Regions from separate parts of the Lentzea sp. NPDC060358 genome, predicted to be linked through region 2. Evidence: riboswitches for the same ligand, from Rfam matches in the RefSeq annotation. Region 2 holds a riboswitch; each other region holds the start of a gene.
The links. Region 2 has a riboswitch for thiamine pyrophosphate ahead of ACFWGZ_RS35770 (thiamine ABC transporter substrate binding subunit). Riboswitches for the same ligand answer to the same signal wherever they lie in the genome.
Positions count from the first base shown of each region.

Region 1: it holds a riboswitch for thiamine pyrophosphate, as region 2 does, so the genes downstream of both, thiC (phosphomethylpyrimidine synthase ThiC) here and ACFWGZ_RS35770 (thiamine ABC transporter substrate binding subunit) in region 2, are expected to answer to the same signal.
Region 3: it holds a riboswitch for thiamine pyrophosphate, as region 2 does, so the genes downstream of both, ACFWGZ_RS36225 (FAD-dependent oxidoreductase) here and ACFWGZ_RS35770 (thiamine ABC transporter substrate binding subunit) in region 2, are expected to answer to the same signal.

Region 1 is NZ_JBHXCW010000284.1:4,370-8,804, reverse strand. Features, by position in the region: gene ACFWGZ_RS36260 (aldo/keto reductase) at 1-761, opposite strand, end outside; gene ACFWGZ_RS36255 (LysE family translocator) at 834-1,436, shown strand; TPP riboswitch at 2,147-2,269, shown strand; gene thiC (phosphomethylpyrimidine synthase ThiC) at 2,264-3,901, shown strand; gene thiD (bifunctional hydroxymethylpyrimidine kinase/phosphomethylpyrimidine kinase) at 3,898-4,435, shown strand, end outside.
Region 2 is NZ_JBHXCW010000273.1:231-8,620, forward strand. Features, by position in the region: gene ACFWGZ_RS35760 (mannosyltransferase) at 1-1,186, shown strand, start outside; gene ACFWGZ_RS35765 (4a-hydroxytetrahydrobiopterin dehydratase) at 1,190-1,483, opposite strand; TPP riboswitch at 1,518-1,628, shown strand; gene ACFWGZ_RS35770 (thiamine ABC transporter substrate binding subunit) at 1,622-2,623, shown strand; gene ACFWGZ_RS35775 (ABC transporter permease) at 2,599-4,206, shown strand; gene ACFWGZ_RS35780 (ABC transporter ATP-binding protein) at 4,206-5,159, shown strand; gene ACFWGZ_RS35785 (SDR family oxidoreductase) at 5,162-5,926, shown strand; gene ACFWGZ_RS35790 (ABC transporter permease) at 5,923-6,729, opposite strand; gene ACFWGZ_RS35795 (ABC transporter ATP-binding protein) at 6,726-7,730, opposite strand; gene ACFWGZ_RS35800 (outer membrane lipoprotein carrier protein LolA) at 7,727-8,390, opposite strand, start outside.
Region 3 is NZ_JBHXCW010000284.1:8-4,132, reverse strand. Features, by position in the region: gene thiD (bifunctional hydroxymethylpyrimidine kinase/phosphomethylpyrimidine kinase) at 1-41, shown strand, start outside; gene ACFWGZ_RS36240 (MarR family winged helix-turn-helix transcriptional regulator) at 97-552, opposite strand; gene ACFWGZ_RS36235 (thiazole synthase) at 628-1,383, opposite strand; gene thiS (sulfur carrier protein ThiS) at 1,385-1,585, opposite strand; gene ACFWGZ_RS36225 (FAD-dependent oxidoreductase) at 1,582-2,547, opposite strand; TPP riboswitch at 2,533-2,644, opposite strand; gene thiE (thiamine phosphate synthase) at 2,671-3,309, shown strand; gene ACFWGZ_RS36215 (dioxygenase) at 3,341-4,102, shown strand.

The DNA.
Region 1 (4,435 bases), on a different contig from region 2:
GAGGTCAGCACGTCCCGCACGGCCTCCCGCGCCGCGAAGTACGACGGCGCCGGCTTGCCGTCGACGAAGAACCGCAGCCACGCCGGGTTCGTGACGCGCACGTCGTCGGCCGGCAGCTCGGGGAACGTCTCCCGCGCCAGCAGCCCCATCGCGAGCGGGCGGCGGCACAGCACCGCGAACTCGCCCGCGTACATCTCCGGGTTGTCGAACAGCAGGTTGATGTCCGCCTGCGCGGCGATCCCGTGCTCGCCCTCGCAGAAGAACCGCGCCCGCTCGACGTCGTCCGTGCTCCACCCGTACGCGCGGATCTTGCCCTCCGCGACCAGCGCCTCGCACTCGTCGCGCAGCGGCCCGGCCTCCTCGTACGAGAGGTCGCCGACGTGCAGCTGGTACAGGTCGATCCGGTCGGTGCCGAGTCGCCGCAACGACCCCTCGACGGCGCGGCGCAGGTACGCGACGGACCCCTCGTTCCCGGTCATCCGGCGCTGCTCAGCGTCGAACCCGCAGCCCCACTTCGTGGCGATCAGCACCTGGTCACGCATGCCCGCAAGCGCTTGCCCCACCACCGTCTCGGCGTGCCCGCAGCCGTACACGTCGGCCGTGTCGAACAGCGTCACGCCCAGCTCGACCGCCCGCCGCAGCGCCTTCTCCGACTCCGCGTCGTCGGCCGGTCCCCAGCCGACGGGCAGGCCGTCCGGGCCCGAGAACGGGCCGCCCATGGCCCACGTGCCGAATCCCAGCTTCCCCAGTTCCAAGGTCATGCCACCACCGAACATCCTGGAGCGCGCTCCAGGTCAAGAAACGGGTTGCGGGCACGGGCCACCATTCAAGGCATGCCACTCGAAAACATCGTCGCCTTCGTGGCGGCCTCGTTCCTCATCGCACTGTCGCCAGGACCCGGCACCGCCGTGGTCCTGCGACAGTCGGTGCACGGGCGCAGGGCCGCGCTGGCGACGGTGTCCGGCATGGAGGTCGGCGTCGCCTGCTGGGCCGTCGCCGCCGCACTGGGGCTCAGTGTCCTGCTCACGGCGTCCGAGATCGCCTACCACGGCCTGCGGATCGCGGGCGCGGCCTTCCTGATCTACCTGGGCGTGAAGGCCCTGGTCGGCAAGGGTCGGCCCACCGACGAACCGCCGCCCGCGAGCCGCGCGTTCCGCAGCGGGCTGGTCGTGAACCTGGCCAACCCGAAGCTCGGCGTGTTCGCGATCTCGTTCCTACCGCAGTTCGTGCCTGCCGGGCAGGCCGGCAAGGGGGTTCTGCTCCTCCTCGCCGTGCTCTGGGTCGTCGTCGACACGGTCTGGTACCTCGTCGTCGTGGCCGTCCTGCACACCGTCCGCCGCTGGCTCGGCCGCCCGCGGGTCCGCACTGCTCTCGAGAAGCTGTCGGGCGGCGTGCTGCTGGCGCTCGGAGTCAGGCTGGTACTCGACCCGCGATGAGATCGGGTCGCCCCGGCGCCAGAACAGCTCGGGCAGCCCCGCCAGCTCGGCGAACGTGTGGCAGGCGGCCATCGTCGCGTAGCCCCCCGCCAGCACGTGGGCGCGGATCCGGTCCAGCCGGCCGAACTCGACCACCTCGCCGGCGATCAGGAACGGCAGCACCAGCTGCCAGGCCTGCACGACGGCCGGCCGGCGCCGGTGGGGGGCGCGCAGGGCGGCGCGGGCGACGCGGAGCAGGTGCTCGTTCGCGCTCATCGTGGACGGGTGCGCCGAGTGGTCCCAGTTCCACCGGCGCTCCTCCGTGACCGCGCACCGCACGCACTCGACGGGCCCGGTGCCGAGCTCGGCACCGCAGCGCGAGCACGCCAGCAGCGTCATCGCCCAGTCCACGCACGTCCACGGGTACTGGCCGACGTCGGCCGCGGTCACCAGCTCGGCCAGTTCCCGGTCGGCGAGCTGCGACGACGTCCGCAGCGCCTCCCAGTCGGCGAGCCAGAACTGGTCGAGCAGCTCGGCGCAGAACCCGCAGTCCGGGTAGCCGCGTCCCGCCAGCTCACCGCACGAAGGGCATGCCGAGACCACGGCGGGACGTTGACCGCGACGCGCGCCGGGCGGGAACGGCTGATGATCCGCCACGGGAGAAGATTAGGGGCAAATCGCGCCCTTGGCAGCCGCGGCGCGCGCTGACTATGGTCGGGTCTCGACAACTCAACACAGAACGCGGGAGCTCGCGCCTGAGCGGGCTGAGAGGGTGGCTGGCCGTCGTGCCGGTGTCACCGACCGCCTGAACCTGACCGGGTAATGCCGGCGTAGGGAGGAATGTCGTGATGGCACTAGACGACCGTTCGGTCGAGCCCAGTGTGACCACCGGCCCGATCTCGGGGTCGCGCAAGGTGTACCGCGAAGGTGTGCCTTTCCGCAGGGTGGAACTGACCAACGGCGACCATGTCGATCTCTACGACACTTCCGGTCCGTATACCGACGAGAACGCGACCATCGACGTCCACAGTGGACTGCCCGCGCGCAGGGCCGAGTGGGTCGCCGCACGCGAACCGATCAACGGAGCCGTCAGCCAGCTCGCGTACGCGAAGGCCGGGATCACCACCCCGGAGATGCGCTTCGTCGCCACGCGGGAGAACCTCGACGCGGAGTTCGTGCGCACGGAGGTGGCCCTCGGACGTGCGGTGATCCCGTTGAACCGCAAGCACCCCGAGGCCGAGCCGATGATCATCGGCAAGAAGTTCCTCGTGAAGATCAACGCCAACATCGGCAACTCCGCGGTGTCGTCGTCGATCGAGGACGAGGTCGAGAAGATGGTCTGGGCGACCCGCTGGGGCGCCGACACGATCATGGACCTCTCCACCGGCAAGCGGATCCACGAGACGCGCGAGTGGATCCTGCGCAACTCCCCCGTGCCCGTGGGCACCGTGCCGATCTACCAGGCGCTGGAGAAGGTGAACGGCGACCCGGCGGCGCTGTCGTGGGAGGTCTACCGCGACACCGTGATCGAGCAGTGCGAGCAGGGCGTCGACTACATGACCGTGCACGCGGGCGTGCTGCTGCGGTACGTGCCGCTCACCGCGAAGCGCGTCACGGGCATCGTCTCGCGCGGCGGGTCGATCATGGCCGCGTGGTGCCTCGCGCACCACCGGGAGAGCTTCCTCTACACGCACTTCGAGGAGCTCTGCGACATCCTGCGCGCCTACGACGTGACGTTCTCGCTGGGTGACGGGCTGCGGCCCGGTTCCATCGCGGACGCCAACGACGAGGCGCAGTTCGCCGAACTGCGGACGCTGGGCGAGCTCACGCACATCGCCAGGGCCAAGGACGTCCAGGTGATGATCGAGGGTCCCGGCCACGTGCCGATGCACAAGATCGCCGAGAACGTGCGGCTCGAGGAGCAGTGGTGCGGCGAGGCGCCGTTCTACACCCTCGGGCCGCTGGCCACGGACATCGCACCGGCCTACGACCACATCACGTCCGCGATCGGGGCGGCCCAGATCGGCTGGCTGGGCACCGCGATGCTCTGCTACGTCACGCCGAAGGAGCACCTGGGCCTGCCCAACCGCGACGACGTGAAGACCGGCGTGATCACCTACAAGATCGCGGCGCACAGCGCGGACCTCGCGAAGGGCCACCCCGGCGTGCAGGACTGGGACGACGCGTTGTCGAAGGCGCGCTTCGAGTTCCGCTGGGAGGACCAGTTCAACCTGTCGCTCGACCCGGACACCGCGCGCGCGTTCCACGACGAGACGCTGCCCGCGGAACCGGCGAAGACGGCGCACTTCTGCTCGATGTGCGGGCCGAAGTTCTGCTCCATGAAGATCACGCAGGACGTGCGGCGCTACGCCGAGGAACGCGGACTGTCCACTGTGGAGGCCATCGAGGCCGGCATGGCGGAGAAGTCCGGCGAGTTCGCCGGTACGGGCAACAAGGTCTACCTCCCGGTCGTGGAGACCTCGTGACCGGCGCACCACCGCGGGTGCTCACCATCGCCGGAAGCGATTCCGGCGGTGGTGCGGGCATCCAGGCCGACCTCCGCACGCTGTTCGCGTGCGGGGTGCACGGCTGCGTGGCGCTCACCGCCGTGACGGTCCAGAACTCGCTCGGTGTCACGGGTGTGCACGAGATCCCGCCGGACACCGTCGCGGCGCAGGTCGTCGCGGTGGCCGAGGACATCGGCGTGCAGGCCGCGAAGACCGGCATGCTGGCGTCCGCGCGGATCATCGAGGCCGTCACGCCGGCACTGGACCGCGTCGGGATCGGCCGCGGCCGCACCCCGTTCGTCGTCGACCCGGTCTCGGCGTCGATGCACGGCGACCCGCTGCTGGCCGACTCGGCGCTGGACGCCTTGCGGGGCCTGTTCTTCCCGCGGGCGACGCTGGTGACGCCGAACCTCGACGAGGTGCGGCTCATCACCGGGATCGCCGTGAAGGACCGCGCGGACCAGCGCGTGGCGGCGGAAGCGCTGCACGCGCTCGGCCCGGAGTGGGTGCTCG
Region 2 (8,390 bases):
GGAAGCGCGCGTGCTCTCCGTAGCACCGTGGTTGCTCGCGTCGTCGGTGGTCGGGCACCTGTTCATGGTCGCCTTCCAGACGAAGATGACCATGATCGACCTGCTGGTCTACCGCAACGGGTCGCCGCACCTGTTCTCCGGCGACCTCTACGAGTGGCGGCTCGACCAGTACGCGGACGTGTTCCCGCTGCCGTTCACCTACCCGCCGTTCGCCGCGGCGATCTTCACGCCGATGAGCTGGATCCCGTGGGAGGCGTCGCGGTGGGTCTGGCAGCTCATCTGCCTCGCCTGCCTCTACTTCATCGTCCGGACCAGCCTCAGGCTGCTGAAGCTGGACGACCCGCGCCGCGCGATGTTCTGGACCGCGCTGGTGCTGTGGATCGAGCCGGTGCGCACCACGCTCAACTACGGCCAGATCAACCTCGTGCTGTGCGCGATCCTCATCGGCACGCTCGCGAGCGCGCGGAACTGGGTCGGTGGCGCCGGTGTCGGTTTCACAGCCGGCATCAAGCTGACTCCGGCCATTTCCGGGCTGTTCTTCCTGATCCAACGGCGGTGGATGGCCGCTGTGTGGTCGTTCGTCGCTTTTGTCGTGGTGTACGGGATCGGGTGGGCCATCTCACCGGCCCAGTCCGACAAGTTCTGGTTCCAGCTCCTCGGTGACGCGAGTCGCGTCGGGCCGGTCGGCAGCGCGATCAACCAGTCGATGCGCGGTGCGCTGAGCCGGACGTTCGGCTACGACGTCAAGACCGGGCCCGTCTACATCGTTGCCGTGCTCGTCGCCGCGGCGCTGACGTGGTTCGCCGTCAGCAAGACCAAGGACGTGCTGGCGTTGATCGTCAGCGTTCAGGTGCTCGGCCTGCTGGTCTCGCCGATCTCGTGGAGCCACCACTGGGTGTGGATGGTCCCGGCCCTGCTGTGGCTCGTCTACGAGGGCGGGCACCTGCTGTGCACGATCACCGCCGGGCTGTGGGTGGTGCTGACCGGCGGCTACCTGATCTCGTTCCTGCTGCTCGCCCAGCCGAACATCTGGGACTTCCCACGGCCGTGGATCTTCGTCGTGCTCGGCTGGGGCTATCCGGCCGCGGGCGTGCTCACGCTCGTCGCGATCGGGCTGGCGGCCAGGCGCAAGGCCGCGGCGCCCGCGCGGGACGAGGACGCCGCGGCGAGCCCGGCCGTCGGCTGACGGTCAGGCCAGCGCGTCCAGGACCCCGTCGATCTCCTCGGCGAGGGTCACGTCCAGTGCGGTGATGCCGCCCTTGTGATGCGTGCTCAGGCGGAATGTCAGCGTCTTGTAGCGGATGTCGACGTCCGGGTGGTGGTTGTCGTTCTCCGCGATCTCGGCGACCCGGTTCACCACCATGATCGCCCGCGCGAAGCTCTCCAGCTCGACCGTGCGCACCAGGGACGCGTCCTGGGCGGTCCAGCCGGGCAGTTTCGGCAGCACGTCGTCCAACTGGTCGTCGCTCAACAGCTCAGCCATGTCCTGATCGTCCCACCACGTCACGTAGGCTGCGCGTTTGCCACGGGAGTCCGGTGAAGCGCCGGGCTGAGAGGAGGGCTCGCAAGCCCTCGACCGTCCACCTGATCCGGGTCATACCGGCGTAGGGAGAGGTTTGACGTGAGAAGGATCTTTGCTGTCTTCGCCGCGGCCGTCGCGCTGACCGGCTGCTCGGCCGGGACGTCCGGCGCGCCGCAGTCGCGCGAGGTCACGCTGGTGACGCACGACTCGTTCGCGGTGGTGCCGGAGGTGCTGGACGAGTTCCAGAAGTCCTCGGGCATCACGGTGAAGCAGCTCGCGAGCGGCGACGCCGGCGAGCTGACGAACAAGCTCGTGCTCACCAAGTCCAACCCGATCGGCGACGTCGCGTTCGGCGTCGACTCGACGTTCGCCTCGCGCGCCCTGAACGAGGGCGTGTTCGCCGAGTACGCCTCGCCGGAGGCGTCGAAGGGCGCGCAGCGCTACCAGGCCGACACCTCGAACAAGCTGCACGCCGTCGACGTCGGTGACGTGTGCCTCAACATCGACCCGGCCAAGCTCGGCGGTGTCGAGCCGAAGTCGTACGAGGACCTCGTCGACCCGAAGTTCAAGGACAAGCTGGTCGTCGAGAACCCGGCCACCTCCTCGCCCGGTCTCGCGTTCCTGCTCGGCACGGTCGCGAAGTTCGGCGAGAACGGCTGGCAGGACTACTGGACCAAGCTCAAGGCCAACGGCGTCAAGGTCGTGAGCGGCTGGGAAGAGGCCTACAACCAGGAGTTCTCGGCCACCAAGGGCGACCGGCCGATCGTCGTGTCGTACGCGTCGTCGCCGTCGGCCGAGGGCGGCAAGACCAAGGCCGTGCTGGACACCTGCTACCGCCAGGTCGAGTACGCGGGCGTGCTGTCCGGCGCCAGGAACCCCGAGGACGCGAAGAAGGTCCTCGACTTCCTGCTGGGCGAGAAGTTCCAGGCCCAGGTCGCCGAGCAGATGTACGTCTACCCGTCGCGCGAGGGCGTCGCGCTGCCCGAGTCGTGGACCAAGGACGCGCCGCTGCCGTCGAACCCGCAGACGCTGCCCGCGGACAAGGTGAAGGACAACCGCGAAGCGTGGGTCGAGCAGTGGCGCAAGCTGGTGCAGGGCTGAGTTCCCGAACGTGGTGGTCCGCGGCGGCGTTGCTGCCGCTGGCCTTCCTGGGGTTGTTCTTCGCGTGGCCCGTGCTGGCGATCGTGTCGCTCGGGCTCCGCGAGGGCGGTGTCCTGAAGTCGCTCTTCGAGGGCGACACCTGGGAGCTCGTCGGCTTCACCCTCGGACAGGCCCTGGCGTCGACGATCGTGGCCGTCGTCGCCGGGATGCCGCTGGCGTTCGTGCTGGCGCGGTGCCGGATCCGGGGGCTGGGGCTGGTCCGGGCTGCCGTCATGGTGCCGTTCGTGCTGCCGACCGTGGTGGTGGGCCTGGCCTTCCGGACGTTCTGGCCGGACGGCGGGGTGCTGCCGATCGTGCTGGCCAACGCGTTCTTCAACGTCGCAGTGGTCGCGCGGACCGTCGGCGGGCTGTGGGCGCACACGGACCGGCGCGCCGAGGACGCGGCGCGGGCGCTCGGGGCTTCGCGGCCGCGCGCGTTCGTCTCCGTCGTCCTGCCGGCGCTGGCGCCCGCGATCGGGTCGGCCGCCGCCGTCGTGTTCCTGTTCTGCGCCACCAGTTTCGGTGTCGTGCTGGTGCTCGGAGGGTCGCGGTACCGGACCCTGGAGACCGAGATCTACCTGCGGACGGTCGAGCTGTTCGACCTGTCCGGAGCAGCCGCGTTGTCGTTGCTGCAGTTCGCCGCGGTGCTGGCGGTGCTGGTGCTCGGCGCACTGGCGCGGCGCCGGCGCGAGACCGCGTTGTCGTTGCGCGGCAGGGAAGAACTGGCGCGCAGGCCGTCCGGGGGCGAGTGGTACGTCGTCGGTGCCGCGTTCGCCGTCGTGGTGGCGCTGCTGACGCCGGTCGCCGGGCTGATCACCCGTTCACTGTCCACCCGGGACGGCTGGAGCTTCGCCGGGTACGTGGCGCTGAACACCCGCGGCGATCGCGGCACGCTGGCGGTGACCGGGATCGACGCCGCGGTGCACTCGTTGCGGACGGCGTTCGACGCGACGCTGGTGGCGCTGGTCGTCGGGGTGTTCTCGGCGGTGGTGCTGGTCGGCCTGCGGCGGTCCGGCAGCCGCTTCGCCGAGGTGCTCGACACCGCCCTGATGCTGCCGCTCGGGGTGTCCGCGGTGACGGTCGGGTTCGGGTACCTGATCACGATGGACGCGCTGCCGGGCGATTTCCGCACCTCACCGATGCTGGTACCGCTGGCGCAGGCGCTGGTCGTGACGCCGCTGGTGGTGCGGATGGTCCTGCCGGTGCTGCGGGCCGTCGACGAACGGCTGCGGCAGGCGGCGGCGACGCTGGGTGCCTCGCCGTGGCGGGTGTGGCGCGAGGTCGACCTGCCGATGGCCGGGCGGTCGCTGGCGGCGGCGGCCGGGTTCGGGTACGTGGTGGCGCTGGGGGAGTTCGGCGCGACGAGCTTCCTCGCGCGGCCGGACGCGCCGACGCTGCCGGTGGTGATCGCGCGGCTGATGTCGCGGCCGGGCGAGTTGAACAGCCAGATGGCCTACGCGGCGTGCGCGCTGCTGATGGTCGTGACGGTCGGGTGCGTGCTGGTGATCGAACGGTTGCGCGTGCCGAGCAGCGGGGAGTTCTGATGGCGCTGGAACTGGACTCGATCACCGTCCGCTATGGACGGACGGTGGCGGTGTCGGACGTGTCGCTGTCCGTGGCCGACGGCGAGGTCGTGGCGTTGCTCGGGCCGTCGGGCTGCGGGAAGTCGACCCTGCTGCGCACGGTCGCGGGCCTGGAGAAGCCGACTTCCGGTGCCGTGCGGTGGGACTCCGCGGACCTCGCCGGGGTGCCGGTGCACCGGCGCGAGTTCGGGCTGGTGTTCCAGGACGGGCAGCTGTTCCCGCACCGGACCGTCGCGGGCAACGTGGCGTTCGGCCTGCGGATGAGGAAGGTCGAACGGGAGGCGCGGGACAAGCGGGTGCTGTCGCTGCTCGAACTGGTCGGGCTGGAGGGGTACGCGGGCCGCCGCGTGACCCAGCTGTCCGGTGGGGAGCAGCAACGGGTCGCGCTGGCGCGGGCCCTGGCGCCGTCACCGCGGCTGCTGCTGCTGGACGAGCCGCTGTCGGCGCTCGACCGGGCGTTGCGCGAACAGCTCGCGGTCGACCTGGCGCGGCTGCTGCGGGAGGCGGCGACGACGGCGCTGGTCGTGACGCACGACCACGACGAGGCGTTCACGCTGGCCGACCGGGTGGCGATCATGTCGCGCGGCCGGATCGTGCAGGTCGGGCCGCCCGCCGAGGTGTGGTCGTCGCCGGTCGACGTGGAGACGGCGAAGTTCCTGGGGTGCGGCAGGTTCGTGCCCGGCTCGTTCGTGGGGCTGGACGTCGAACGGGTCGGGCTGCGCGCCACGGCGCTGCGGGTCGACCCCGACGGGTTGCTGGAAGGCACCGTGCTGGAACGGGTGCACCGGCGCGACCACGTGCGGCTGCTCGTGGAGATCGGCGGCGAGGAGTACGAGGCCGTCGGTCCGATGAGCGAGGTCGGCGACCAGGTGCGGCTCGCAATCGACTTGGACGGCGTCGCGCGCGTCGGGTAGGCATGCGCCTCATGGGACTTCTCGGGGGACGCGTCGCCCTGGTCACGGGTGTGAGCCGGCGGCAGGGCATCGGCTACGCGATCGCGGCACGGCTCGCGGGCCTCGGCGCGGAGCTGTTCGTGCAGCACCACGTCCCGCACGACGCCGCCCAGCCGTGGGGCGCGGACTCCGTCGGCGAGGTGCTGGCGGAGATCGGCGCGCCGGGGCTGGGCGTGGACCTGGCCGAGGCCGACGCGCCGGACCGGCTGATGGCCGCGGCCGTCGAGGCCCACGGGCACGTCGACGTGCTGGTGTGCAACCACGCGCGGTCCGGGGGCGACGGGCCGTTGGGGGAGCTGAACGCGGCGATGCTCGACGCGCACTACGCCGTGAACACGCGGTCGTCGATCCTGCTCGCGCAAGCGTTTGCCCGGCAGTGGAACGGGACCGATGGCGGCCGGGTCGTGTTCATGACGTCCGGGCAGAACCTCGGGCCGATGCCCGGTGAGATCGCCTACGCGGCGTCGAAGGGCGCTCTGGCGGCGATCGTGGCCACCCTGTCGCACGAGCTGGCGGACCGGGGCATCACCGTCAACGCCGTGAACCCCGGTCCCACCGACACGGGGTGGGCGGGACCGGAGCTCACGGACTTCGTGAACGAGCGGATGCCGTCGAAGCGCTGGGGCCTGCCGGACGACGCCGCCCGGCTGGTCTCCTGGCTCTGCACCGCCGACGCCGGGTGGATCACCGGACAGGTGATCAACAGCGAGGGCGGTTTCCGGCGCTAGTTGTCCTTCGTGATGAGGCGCATCGCCGCGAGGCCCGTGCCGATCAGCAGGTAGCAGCCCGCGAGCAGCGTGCTGTCCCAGATCTGGTCGAGCGGGATCGGGTCGCGCATCACGTCGATCAGGCCGGGGAACCCGGTCGTGATCAGGAACGGGTGCAGCCAGTCGAGCGAGGAGAACTGCGCCAGCACCTGGAACACGATGATCGTCGTCATCGTGGCCGCCTGCACCACCAGCGGGTGCTCGGTCGCCGAGCTGACCGCGAGGGCCACCGCGCCGATCGACACCATCTGGAACGTCACCAGCACGACGAACAACGCGATGCGCACGAGGCCCTCGCCGGTGCTCAGCGTGGTGCCGGAGAGCGTCATCATGCCGTCGGTGCCCAGGAACGCGGTGCCGGCGATGATCCCGACGACCGCCATCAGCGTGACGGCGAGCAGCGACATCGCGGCGAGCCCGAACAGCTTCACGAACAGCAGCCGCACCCGTGACACCGGAGCGACCAGCAGGCCGCGCAACGTGCCGTGCTGGGCCTCGCCCGCGAGCCCGTCCGCCGCCCAGATCGACGCCACCAGCGGCAGCAGCAGGTTGAGCGACAGGAACAGCGTGAAGATCGGCACGACCATGCCGTTGCCCTGCAGGATCGCGGCGATCCCCGGACCTCCGCCACCGCCCTCGTCGCCCGCGGTCCAGATGCCGAAGCTGATGATGATCGGCACGAGCACCAGGCCGAACAGCCCGATGAGCGTGCGGGGCCTGCGCAGCATCCAGCGCAACTCGGAACCGAACTGACGCGTGATCATCGCGAGCCCCCGTCCAGGGTGTCGACCGCGGACATCCCGCGCTCGGCCTCCTCGGCCTCGGTGAGCCGCGCGAACAGCTCCTCCAGCCCCGTCTTCCACCGCGTCGCCTCGAAGACCTGCGCGCCCGCCTTGACGAGCGTCTCGATCACCTGCGGCGCGCTCGTCCCCGCGAGCTCGATGCGCAGACCCTCGTTCAGCGGCCGCGCGGAGATCTTCGCCTGCCGCAACGCGCTGAGCGCCGTCTCGACGTCCGGCGTGACCACCTGCAGCGCCGACCCGCCCGCCTGCAGCAGTTCGGTCAGTTCGCCCTGCGCCACCACGGTCCCGCGGTGCAGGACGGCGACGTGCGTGCAGGTCGCCTCCACCTCGCTCAGCAGGTGGCTGGAGACGACGACGGTGCTGCCGGCCGCGTGCAGCTCCGCGATGATCTTGCGGATCTCGCGGGTGCCCGCCGGGTCGAGCCCGTTGGTCGGCTCGTCGAGCACGACCAGCTTGCGCGGCACGAGCAACGCCCCGGCGAGGCCGAGACGTTGCTTCATGCCGAGCGAGTACCCCCGGTACCGGCGGTGGGCCGCCTGGGCGAGCCCGACGCGTTCGATCGCGTCCTCTACCGCCTGCTTGATCTGCTTCTTCGGCAGGAGGGGTTCGAACGCCGCACAGCGGACGAGGTTCTCCCGCCCGCTGAGGAACGGGTGGAACCCCGGACCCTCGACCAGCGCGCCCACGTGCGGCAGCGACTGCTCGGCGCCCTCCGGGAGCGGCCTGCCGAGCAGTTCGATCTCCCCCTGCGTGGGGCGGACCAGGCCGAGCAGCATCCGGATGGTGGTCGTCTTGCCCGACCCGTTGGGGCCGAGCATGCCGAGCACGGCCCCCTCCGGCACTTCCAGGTCCACGCGGTCCACGGCGACCGTGCTGCCGTACTCCTTGCGCAGACCCCTGGTCCGCGCGGCGACAGCCGGTTTCGTCGGCGCTGTCACCGGCGCGCTGGTCGAGGTGGTCACTTCACCTGTCCGATCGTGTCGAACAGCACCTGCTCGGGCACGGCGCCCGCGACCACGCGGCCGTCGTCGGCGATGAGCACCGTCGCGACCTTGGTCGTGAAGAGCTGACCGCTGCCCCAGCTGCCGCTGACCTTCTTCGTGAACCGGTCGACCAGCCCCTGTGCCTCAGCCGGGACCTGGGTCATGGCCTGGGCGGGAATCCTCGCGCCGACGACCGTGTCCCAGCCCGTGCCGAAGACCTGCGGGTTCTCCCCCTGCAGGGCCTGCTCGATGCCGAGCTCCGGCTTCTCGCCCCGCTGCTGCTCCTTGGCCTCCGGCGTCGTGACGCCGGCATTGGCCGGAGGCGTGAACTCGAAGAGCTTCGAGTCCTGCGGGCCGACGTTGATCTCCTTGAACCCGACGGTGCCGGCCGGCTCCGCCGTGCCGTTGGTCAGGACGGCGACGCGCAGCGGCATCTTGAGCTCGGAGTCGACGGCGATCCGCACCTCGCGGACCAGCGTCTTCTCGCTGGCCTTGGGGGTCAGCACGAGCTCGTAGGCGGCACGGTTCGCCACGCGGGCGGTGCCGTCGACGCTGATGTCGCTGAACTCCTTGGTCTTGCCGACGATCTCCTTGGCCGCGCTGGCCGGGTCGACCGACTTCCGGCCGGCCTCGGGCTCG
Region 3 (4,125 bases), on a different contig from region 2:
GCACCGGACCGGTGTCACCGTTCTGGAGGCTCGCCGGCTGACGACAGCGAGGTGGTGGCGGCCCGGCGTCCTGCGGGCGCCACCGCCGCGTCCGGCCTACGCGGGTGCGCCCTTCGACTCCTCGCCGACCAGCGTCTCCAGCGCGTCCAACGCGTTCACCAGCGCGGTGACGTGCTCGGGCGTGAGCTGTTCGATGCGGCGCTGCAGCTCGCGCACCCGCGCGGACCGCACGCCGGAGACCATCGTCTCGCCCTCGGGCGTGGGGGTGGCGAGCCAGGCGCGGCCGTCCTGCGGGTCGGGTTCGCGCTTCACGTACCCGGCCTCGACCAGCGCGGCGACGATGCGGGAGAGCGTCGGGGGTGCCACGCCCTCCTTGTTCGCGAGGTCGCCCAGGCGCATGGGGCCGCAGCGCGCGAGGGTGGCGAGCGCGGAGACCGCGCCGGGGCCGAGTCCGGGCGAACCGGTGCGTCGCAGCAACCGGGCCAGCCGGCCGATCGCCAGGTACAGGCGCGCGGTCGCGTCCTCGACCTCGGCGTCAATGGGGGCCGTCACGGCTTGTCGTCCTCCTCGGCGGATTCAGGTAGTTGTCAATCATCCCCCAACACGTGAGTACCCACGGTAGCGACCTCAGCGGCCCGGCGAAGACGCTTGGGCCCAAAAGCGCTGCGGAATTCGGCCGGCCAAGCGCGCCAGACGTCCGCCCTCGACCGCACAACGCATGGCGGCGCCCATGCGTTCCGGGTCCTGCGCCCGGGTGACGGCCGTCGCCAGGAGCACCGCTGAGCAGCCGAGTTCCATCGCGAGCGCGGCGTCGGACGCGGTGCCGATGCCCGCGTCGAGCACCACCGGCACGGACGCCCGCGCCGTGATGAGCTCGATGTTGTGCGGGTTGCGGATGCCCAGGCCCGTACCGATGGGAGAGCCCAACGGCATGACCGTGGCGCACCCCACGTCCTCCAGTTTCCGCGCCAGCACCGGGTCGTCGCTGGTGTAGGGCAGCACCACGAAGCCGTCGGCCACCAGCCGCTCGGCCGCGTCGAGCAGCTCCACGGGGTCCGGCAGCAGGGTCTCCTCGTCGTGCACGACCTCGAGCTTGACCCAGTTCGTCTCCAGGGCCTCGCGCGCCAGCTGCGCGGTCAGCACGGCCTCCGCGGACGTGCGGCAGCCCGCGGTGTTCGGCAGGACCTCGATCCCCAGGCGCCGCAACAACTCCAGCACGCCGGTCCGGCCGGCGGAGTCGACCCGGCGCATCGCCACGGTCGTCAGCTCGGTGCCGGACGCGACCAGGGCCCGTTCCAGCACCGAGAGGTTGGCGGCACCGCCGGTGCCGGTGATGAGCCTCGACCGGAACTCCCGGCCCGCGATGGTCAACGGGTCGTCCACGTCAGCCTCCCTGGACCGCGGTCAGCACCTCGACCACGCCGCCGTCCGGCACGATCGTCTTCTCCCACAACGCCCTCGGCACCACGGCGCCGTCGAGCGCCACCGCCACACCGGACGACGGCGCGCCCACGAGCTCCACCACCGCCGCCACCGACGTGCCGTCGGCGAGATCGCGCGGGGTGCCGTTGACCTGTGCTTTCACGAACTTCCTCCCTGCAGCAGCCCGACGACCAGGCGCGCGGTGTGCGGCGCCAGCAGCAGTCCGTTGCGGTGGTGGCCGGTCGCCGCGATGACATCCGGGCCGAGCCACCGCACGACGGGCAGGTTGTCGGGACTGCCCGCGCGGAACCCGACGGCGGCCTCGGCCAGCGCGTACTCCGCGATGCCCGGCAGCACGGTTTCCGCGTCCCGCAGCAGGTCCCGCACGCCGGCGACGGACACGTCGGTGTCGAACCCGGCCTCGTACTGGGTGGCGCCGACGACCAGGCCGTCGTCGCGCGGCACCAGGTACACCGGGCGTCCCGACACGAGCGCGCGGATGGTGTGCTTCGGCGGCGGCAAGGCGCCCGGCCGGTGGGTGAGCCGCAGGATCTCGCCCTTCACCGGGCGGATCACGTCCTTCAGCGCCGGGTGCAGCTCACCGCTCCACGCCCCGGCGGCGATCACCGTCACCCGTCCGTCCACATCGGACACCACTCCGGCGGCCCGGCAGGCCTTCCACAGCGCGGAGAGCAGCAGCCGGTTGTCGACGGCGAGGTCTCCGGCGGCGAACACGCCCCCGCGCACCGCAGGCCCGAGCGAGGGCTCGAGGGCGCGGATCTCCCGCGAGGTCAGCAACTCCCCCGAGTGCCGCAGGTCGGCGAGGTCGCCCGGCTGCACGCCGACGGCCAGCGTGCCCGCGGTGAAGAGCGGCACGCCGATCGACGCGGCGAAGTCCGGCCACATCGCGAGGGCCTCGACCCCCTGTGCCACCACGTCTTCCTCGCCCGGCCACGCCTCCGTCGCCGGCGCGAGCATGCCACCCGCCACCCGCGAACCGCCGTACGGCGACCCCACGTCGCGCACGGAGACGGAGAACCCGGCGCGCGCCGCGGCCAAGGCCGCGGACAGGCCGACGACACCGCCACCGACGACGGTCACTTCCACACTGCTCAAGGCATTCACGCTCCCTGCGCCGGCATGACCCGGATCAGGTTCGACGGTCGGAGCGAACCACGCTCCCTCTCAGCCCGGTGTTCTCCAGGCTCCCGTGCGGACCGGTTTCAACATAACGGTTAACGTGCGTGCGTGCCAGGACTCGACGGAAACCTGATCAGGCAACGACTCGCCGACGCGACGCTCTACCTCTGCACACCGGACCGGCCGGACCTCGCCGAGTTCGCGGACGCGGTCCTCGCGGGTGGCGTCGACGTCATCCAGCTGCGGGACAAGGCGCTCGAGGCGAAGCAGGAGATCGCGGCGATCGAACTCCTCGCGGAGGCCACCGAACGCCACGCGAAGCTGCTGGCCGTCAACGACCGCGCCGACATCGCGCACGCCGTGGGAGCGGACGTGCTGCACCTCGGCCAGGACGACCTCCCGGTTCCGCTCGCCCGCCGGATCATCGGCGACGACATGGCGATCGGCCGCTCCACCCACGACGTCGAGCAGATGCGCGCGGCGGCCGGGGAACCCGGCGTCGACTACTTCTGCACGGGCCCGTGCTGGCCGACCCCGACCAAGCCCGGCCGTCCCGCCCCCGGACTCGACCTCGTCCGCGCCACGAAGTCCGACCGGCCGTGGTTCGCGATCGGCGGCATCGACCTCGTGAACCTCCCCGAGGTCAAGGCGGCCGGCGCCACCCGCGTGGTCGTCGTCCGCGCCATCACCGACGCCGAGGCCCCGCGCCGCGCCGCCGAGATGTTCAAATCCGAACTTGATCGTTGAAATTTGAACTAAACGGCGTACCCTCGGAGACGTGAGCGCACCAGTTCTGTACCTGAGCCACGGGGCACCCCCGCTGGCCGACGACGAGACGTGGACCAGAGAGCTCAGGGACTGGTCCGCCACCCTTGCGCGCCCGGAGGCCGTGCTGATGGTCTCCGCGCACTGGGAGGAGGCGCCGACGACCATCGGCGCGACCACCACCGTGCCGCTGGTCTACGACTTCTGGGGCTTCCCGCAGCGGTACTACGAGGTCACCTACGCCGCACCCGGCGCACCGGAGCTCGCCGACGACGTCCGCAAGCTGCTCGGCGGCCACGTCGAGCAGGACGAGGCGCGCGGCCTCGACCACGGCGCCTACGTGCCGCTGAAGGAGATGTTCCCGGACGAGGACGTGCCGGTCCTGCAGATGTCGCTGCCCACCCTCGACCCGCGCGAGCTGCACGAGGTCGGCCGCAAGCTCGCGCCGTTGCGGGACAAGAACGTCCTGATCGTCGGCAGCGGCTTCATGACGCACAACCTCAGCTGCGTGAACTTCCCGGCGGGACCGGACTACGAGCCGCCGTCGTGGTCGAGGGAGTTCGACGACTGGGCGCACCGGCAACTGGCCGACGGCGACGTGGACGCGTTGCTCGACTTCCAGCGGAAGGCCCCCGCGGCCGGCATCGCGCACCCGCGGACCGAGCACTTCGCACCGCTGTTCGTGGCGCTGGGCGCCGCGAGCGACGAGAAGGCCCGCACCAGCGTCGACGGCTTCTGGTACGGCCTGTCGAAGCGGTCGGTGCAGTTCAGCTAGCCGCGCCTTCGAGCACGAGGGTG